Linked DNA regions of Hydrogenophaga sp. SL48. The protein of the gene in region 1 interacts with the protein of each later gene in a pairwise test. Links are inferred from orthologs where the notes say so. Each region holds a gene or a part of one and is shown in the gene's direction. Other genes may lie near its edges.

What was found. Proteins that work in one complex are often made in the same cells at the same time.
Region 2: the proteins of IM738_RS24070 (region 1) and IM738_RS13955 interact in binary tests that used the Escherichia coli proteins (3 or more experiments, as listed by UniProt). The link is inferred for Hydrogenophaga sp. SL48 from one-to-one orthologs.

The regions. Positions count from the first base shown.
Region 1 is NZ_CP063400.1:5,054,322-5,057,370, forward strand. Bases 57-3,021 are described here. They hold IM738_RS24070 (glutamate-5-semialdehyde dehydrogenase), read left to right. Parts: upstream 57-881; coding sequence 882-2,162; downstream 2,163-3,021. Other genes in these bases: IM738_RS24065 (DUF2855 family protein), read right to left, coding at 57-747; gshA (glutamate--cysteine ligase), read left to right, coding at 2,352-3,021. In the rest of the region: more of IM738_RS24065, read right to left, coding at 1-56; more of gshA, read left to right, coding at 3,022-3,049. UniProt on the Escherichia coli protein: Catalyzes the NADPH-dependent reduction of L-glutamate 5-phosphate into L-glutamate 5-semialdehyde and phosphate. The product spontaneously undergoes cyclization to form 1-pyrroline-5-carboxylate.
Region 2 is NZ_CP063400.1:2,953,993-2,957,076, forward strand. What follows is about bases 40-3,039. They hold IM738_RS13955 (LytR/AlgR family response regulator transcription factor), read left to right. Parts: upstream 40-1,143; coding sequence 1,144-1,935; downstream 1,936-3,039. Other genes in these bases: IM738_RS13950 (sensor histidine kinase), read left to right, coding at 40-1,147; IM738_RS13960 (GlxA family transcriptional regulator), read right to left, coding at 1,922-2,929. Outside these bases: IM738_RS13945 (alpha/beta hydrolase family protein), read left to right, coding at 1-19; more of IM738_RS13950, read left to right, coding at 26-39; IM738_RS13965 (MBL fold metallo-hydrolase), read left to right, coding at 3,054-3,084. UniProt on the Escherichia coli protein: Member of the two-component regulatory system BtsS/BtsR, which is part of a nutrient-sensing regulatory network composed of BtsS/BtsR, the low-affinity pyruvate signaling system YpdA/YpdB and their respective target proteins, BtsT and YhjX.

The DNA.
Region 1 (3,049 bases):
GTACACGCAGGGCGTGTCGCTGGGCAGCACGTCGAGCTGGTCGTAGGTGAGGACGCGGCTGTACACGCCCAGGCTTTCGCAGAACGCCACGTTGCCGGGTGAGGTCAGGCCGATCACCTCCACGTCCGGTCGGTGGGCCAGCTGGGCCGCGGTGGCGTACGCCGTCTTGCTGCTGGCCGACGAAAGCAGCATCACGCCCCGCCGGCCCGGCTGGCTCGTGCCGAAGAAGGCGTTGTCGGCCAGGAAGTCGTCGATCAGCCAGGCGGTGAGAAACAAGGGCCGCAGCAGCGCCTGCAGCGGTTCGCTGGCGGGGTCGTGCAGCGAGTCGACCGCGCAGCGCAGGTAGTGGTTGTAGACCGGGTGCAGCGCCGCGCGGTGCGGTGCGCCGTCATGGAAACCCTCGGGCGACACGCGCGCGGGCTGCAGCACGGCGTCCGAGGCCATCGGCCAGTAGCCATACAGGCGCTCACCTTCGGCCACCCCGGCACATGCCGTTTCTGTCACCACGCCGAACCCCCAGACCGGCACGATGCCCCAGGGGGCGTCGTCGGCCTGCGGCACCACCGGGAAAAACCGCCAGTAGTCCATGGCCTCGCCGAACGCGGCGTAGGTGATGTTGTTGGACGTGTAGGCGAACCGCTCGACGCGCACCCGCACCTGTCCGTCGGACAGGGGCGCTTCGGGCAACCGGACGGTTCGCGTGGTGTCGAGCCGGTCCTTGCGGACCTGGAACTGGGTGGTGGTCATGGGCGTTTCACGGTGGGGAAGCGGGGCCGTGATGGTGCACCGGTTCGGCGCGCCCGGTTGTCACGCGCGTTGCCAGGGCCGCCCCTGAATGCCCCCGCCTCCCCAAGCGCGGGCCGCTCTGCGAAAATCGCGCCATGAACGCGACCAACACCACCGAACTCATGAACACGCTGGGCAGCCAGGCCAAGGCCGCCTCGGCGCTGATGGCCAAGGCCAGCGCGGCGACCAAGCTCAAGGCGCTGCGCTCGCTCGCCGCGCTGCTGCGCGCCAACGTGGAGGGCCTGCAGACCGAGAACGCCAAAGACCTGGAGCGCGCCCGCGCCGCCGGGTTGAGCGAGCCGATGGTGGACCGCCTCAAGCTCACACCCAAGGTCATCGAGACCTGCGCCGAAGGCTGCGAGCAGCTGGCCGCAATGGCCGACATCATGGGTGAAATCTCGGGCCTGAAGCAGATGCCCAGCGGCATCCGCGTGGGCCAGATGCGCGTGCCCATCGGCGTGTTCGGCATGATCTACGAGAGCCGCCCGAACGTGACCATCGAGGCCGCCAGCCTGAGCATCAAGAGCGGCAACGCCTGCATCCTGCGCGGCGGCTCCGAGGCCATCGACTCCAACCGCGCCCTGGCCGCGCTGGTGCAGCAGGCGCTTGCCGCCGCCGGCCTGCCGACCGACGCGGTGCAGCTCGTGCCCACCACCGACCGCGCCGCCGTGGGCCAGCTCATCACCATGCCGCAGTACGTGGACGTGATCATCCCGCGCGGCGGCAAGGGCCTGATCGAGCGCATCAGCGCCGAGGCCAAGGTGCCCGTCATCAAACACCTGGACGGCAATTGCCACACCTACGTGGACGACCCCTGCGACATCGCCATGGCGGTGAAGGTGGCCGACAACGCCAAGACGCAAAAGTACAGCCCCTGCAACGCCACCGAAAGCCTGCTGGTGGCGCGCGGCGTGGCGGCCGATTTTCTGCCGAAGATCGGCGCCGTGTACGCCGCCAAGGGCGTGGAAATGCGCGGCTGCCCCGAGGCCATGGCCATCCTGGCGGCCGTGCCGGGCGCCACCGTGATGGCCGCCAGCGAGCAGGACTGGAGCGAGGAATACCTCGCGCCGGTGATCAGCGTCAAGATCGTTGACGGCCTGGACGAAGCCATCGCCCACATCAACCGCTACAGCAGCCACCACACCGACGCCATCCTCACCACCGACCACATGCACGCCCAACGCTTCCTGCGCGAGGTCGATTCGGCCAGCGTGATGGTGAATGCGAGCACCCGCTTCGCTGACGGGTTCGAGTACGGGCTGGGGGCCGAAATCGGCATCTCGACCGACAAGTTCCATGCCCGTGGTCCGGTCGGCGTCGAAGGCCTCACGTCCTTGAAATACGTGGTGCTGGGCGAAGGCGAAATTCGGGCCTGAGGCGGGCTTGCAAGCCCGGCTTTCGGCCCCATACTTCCAACGCTAGCGGCTTTTCCAACAACCCCCATCTCTCGCCCAAACGCATCGCCCGAGCGTCCAGGTCAGCGCGGAACCGGCTTCGCCGGGCCGCTGCTGACGCCCCCCAGTGGGGGGTGACGCCGCAGGCGGCGCGGGGGGCGTCTAAATCTTATGGTTCCGCATCTCGTCACCGCCCTCACTGGCCCCATCAACGAACTCGAACAGCGCATCCTCGAATCCACGCCCGTGATCGAGCGCTGGTTCCGGCTGGAGTGGATGGAGCACACGCCGCCGTTCTACAGCTCGGTGGACGTGCGCAACGCCGGTTTCAAGCTCGCGCCCGTGGACACCAACCTCTATCCCGGCGGCTGGAACCACCTCACGCCCGAGATGATGCCGCTGGCGGTGCAGGCGGCCATGGCCGCCATCGAGAAGATCTGCCCCGAGGCCAAGAACCTGCTGCTGGTGCCCGAGAGCAGCACCGATGTGTTTTACCTCGGCAACCTGCGCCAGCTGCAGCGCATCTTCTACCAGGCCGGCCTGAACGTGCGCCTGGGCTCGTTGTCCAACGACATCAAGGCCCCCACCACCATCGACCTGCCAGGCGGTGAGTCCATCACGCTGGAGCCGCTGATCCGCAGCAAACGCCGCCTTGGCCTCAAGCACTTCGACCCCTGCACCATCCTGCTCAACAACGACCTGAGCGCGGGCGCACCCGGCATCCTGGAAGACCTGCACGAGCAGTACCTGCTGCCGCCCTTGCACGCGGGGTGGGGCATCCGCCGCAAGAGCAACCATTTCAAGGCCTACGAAGAGGTGTCCAAGCGCTTCGGCAAGCTGCTGGGCATGGACCACTGGCTGATCAACCC
Region 2 (3,084 bases), 2.1 Mb from region 1 along the record:
CCAGCACCTGAGAGACTGAGCCTCCATGACCCGATCCGCCTCCGACCTGCTCCTGCGCTGGCTGCCTCCGGTCACCCGCGCCGGTGTGGTGCGCCGCGGGCTGGTGGTCTGGGGCGTGGCGCCGCTGATCGCCCTCTTCCTCTGGATATCGAGCCCTCAGTCGCACCAGCTCGACCGTTCGCTGGTGTACACCTTTGCCATCAGCACCTCGATCTGGTTGCTCTGCGACCCGGTGCGCATCGCCCTGCATCGCTGGCTGCGCATCAACCCTCCGCACTACTGGGCCTGGTCGGCCCGCACCCTGGTGTACATGCCGGTGTGCATGCTGCTGGGCTACGCGGCGGGCACGGCGGTGGGTGACGCCTACGCCGGCCATTCCACCTGGGAGCTTTTCAGGCTCTCGCCTCAGCGCTTCTGGGGTTTCTGGCTGTCTTCGCTGGGCGTGAGCTTCGCCTTCCTCTTCTATTTCCAGCAACGCGAGCGCGCGCTGGACATGCACAAGCAGGCCACCGAGGCGCGGCTCAAGCTGCTGGAAACACAGCTGGAACCGCACATGCTGTTCAACACGCTGGCCAACCTGCGCGCACTGATCGCCACCGACCCGCCGCGCGCGATCCACATGCTCGACCGGCTCAACGACTACCTGCGTGCCACGCTCAAGGCCTCGCGCACCGACGCGGTGAGCGGCGGCCACACGCTGGCCGACGAGTTCGCCCGCCTGGGCGACTACCTGGAGCTGATGGCCGTGCGCATGGGGCCGCGCCTGGCCTTTTCGCTGCAACTGCCCGACGGCCTGCAACGCCATCCGCTGCCGCCGCTGTTGCTGCAGCCGCTGGTGGAGAACGCGATCCGCCACGGGCTGGAGCCCAAGCTCGACGGCGGCAGCATCACGGTGACCGCGCGGCGCGAAGGGTCGAACGGGCTGCTGATCGAGGTGCGGGACACCGGCGTCGGCATGAACACCGACGCGCCGGCGCAGGTCAACGGCCGTGACAACGCCAGCGGCTTCGGTCTCGCGCAGGTGCGCGAGCGTGTGGCCAGCCTGCCGCGGGGCTTGGGGCGTGTCGAACTGACCAGCCAGGTCGGCGAGGGTACGACCGTCCGCCTGCACCTGCCGCTGACCCTGCGCCAAGAGGAAGCCGCATGAACGCCACCGCCCTGATCGCCGAAGACGAACCCCTGCTCGCCGCCGCGCTGCAGGCCGAACTTGCCGCTGCCTGGCCCGAGCTGAGGGTGATCGCGACCGTGGGCAACGGCGCGGCCGCCGTGGCGCAGGGACTGGCGCTGAGGCCCGATGTGCTGTTCCTGGACATCCGCATGCCGGGGCAGAGCGGGCTGGAGGCCGCCGCCGAGCTGGCCGACGAGTGGCCCGCCGACACGCCGTTTCCCGCCATCGTGTTCGTCACCGCCTACGACCAGTACGCCGTCGAGGCTTTCGAAGCGCAGGCGGTGGACTACCTGCTCAAACCGGTGCGGCCCGAACGGCTCGCGCAAACGGTGCAGCGGCTGCAGCAGCGGCTGGCCCCCCGGCCGCAGGGGGCAGCGGCACCGATCGATCAGGCGCTGGAGCAGCTGCGCGCCCTGCTGGCACCGGCGGCCGCCGCGACCGAGCCACTGCGCGTGATCCAGGCCAGCGTGGGACAGCAGATCCGGCTGGTGCCCATTGAAGAGGTGCTGGTGTTCGAGGCCGCCGACAAGTACGTGCGCGTGCTCACCGCAGACACCGAGCTGCTGATCCGAACCCCGCTCAAAGACCTGACGCCGCAGCTCGACGCCAGCCTGTTCTGGCAGGTGCACCGCGGTACCGTGGTGCGCGCCACCGCCATCCACAGCGTCAGCCGCGACGAAGCCGGCAAGCTCAGCCTGCACCTGCGCGGGCGCACCGAGTCGTGGCCTGTGAGCCGGCTTTACGCGGGGCAGTTCAAGGCGATGTGAGAGTGGCCCGGCGCCGGTAGCGCGCCGGGGTTTCACCCACCCTGGCGGCGAACAGGCGCGAGAAGGTCGGAACGTCGCCGTAGCCCACCGCCTCGGTGACGCGGGCCAGGCTCCAGCGGGTCTCCCTGAGCAGCCGCTTGGCTTCTTCCACACGGGCTTGCTGCAACAACACCAAAGGTGGGTACCCGCTCTCGGCCTTCACCCGGCGCAGCAGGGTGCGCGGGCTCACGTGGAACGCTCGCGCCAAGCGCGCCAGATCGTAGGGTTCGGCCAGCCGCGTCTGGAGCCACTGTGCCACCGACTGGGCAAACGAGGGCAGGGCCGGGGGACGCAGGCTGGCGTCGACATAAGGCGCCTGCGAGCTGCGGCCATCGGACAGCAAGGCCATCCGGGCCGTGGCCGCCGCTACCTGGGCGCCAAGTGTGCGCCGCACCAGCAGGAGTGCCAGATCGAACACCGAGCTCACCGCTCCGGTGGTGAGCACAGCGCCGTCCTCCACCAGCACCGCATCCTGCACCAGTCGGACCTGCGGATAGCGCTGCGCCAACTGTGGAGCGCACAGCCAAGCCGTGGTCGCCCGGCGGCCATCGAGCAGCCCCGCCTGCGCCAGCAGGAAAGCGCCCACGCACACGCCCGCTACTGCACAGCCTCTTGAAAAGGTCTTGCGTATGAAGGCCAGCTCCCGCTGCAGCGGTGCCAGTCGCGCCTCCCAGTCGTCGAGCCGGTCGATGTCCAGCCCTGGCACGATCAGCACATCGATGGCCGCTGGGGGCGCCTGGACCGACAGCACCAACCCTCCCGCCATGGACACACGACGCCCCCGCAATCCCACCACCTGCACTTCCAGCCTCATCGCCGGCGGAGTGCGCAGCGCGCGTGCCAGATGGCCCGCCAAGCGCAACACGTCGACCACCGCAAAAATCTCTGCCCCCACGCAACCGGGGTAAGCCAGGATCGCGATGCGCAGGGTGGGGAGTGCAGGTGTCGGTGGCATGGAATGGGACGGATTTTTTTTGCAGATGATTTTCGGCGGAATCACCATACAACATGGCGATACCGCCATGGTAACAATCAGGGGACCGGTTCCACAATGGACGCACTGTCCAAAGGAATCCACCATGCGCATCACCCAACTCCGCAATGCCACCC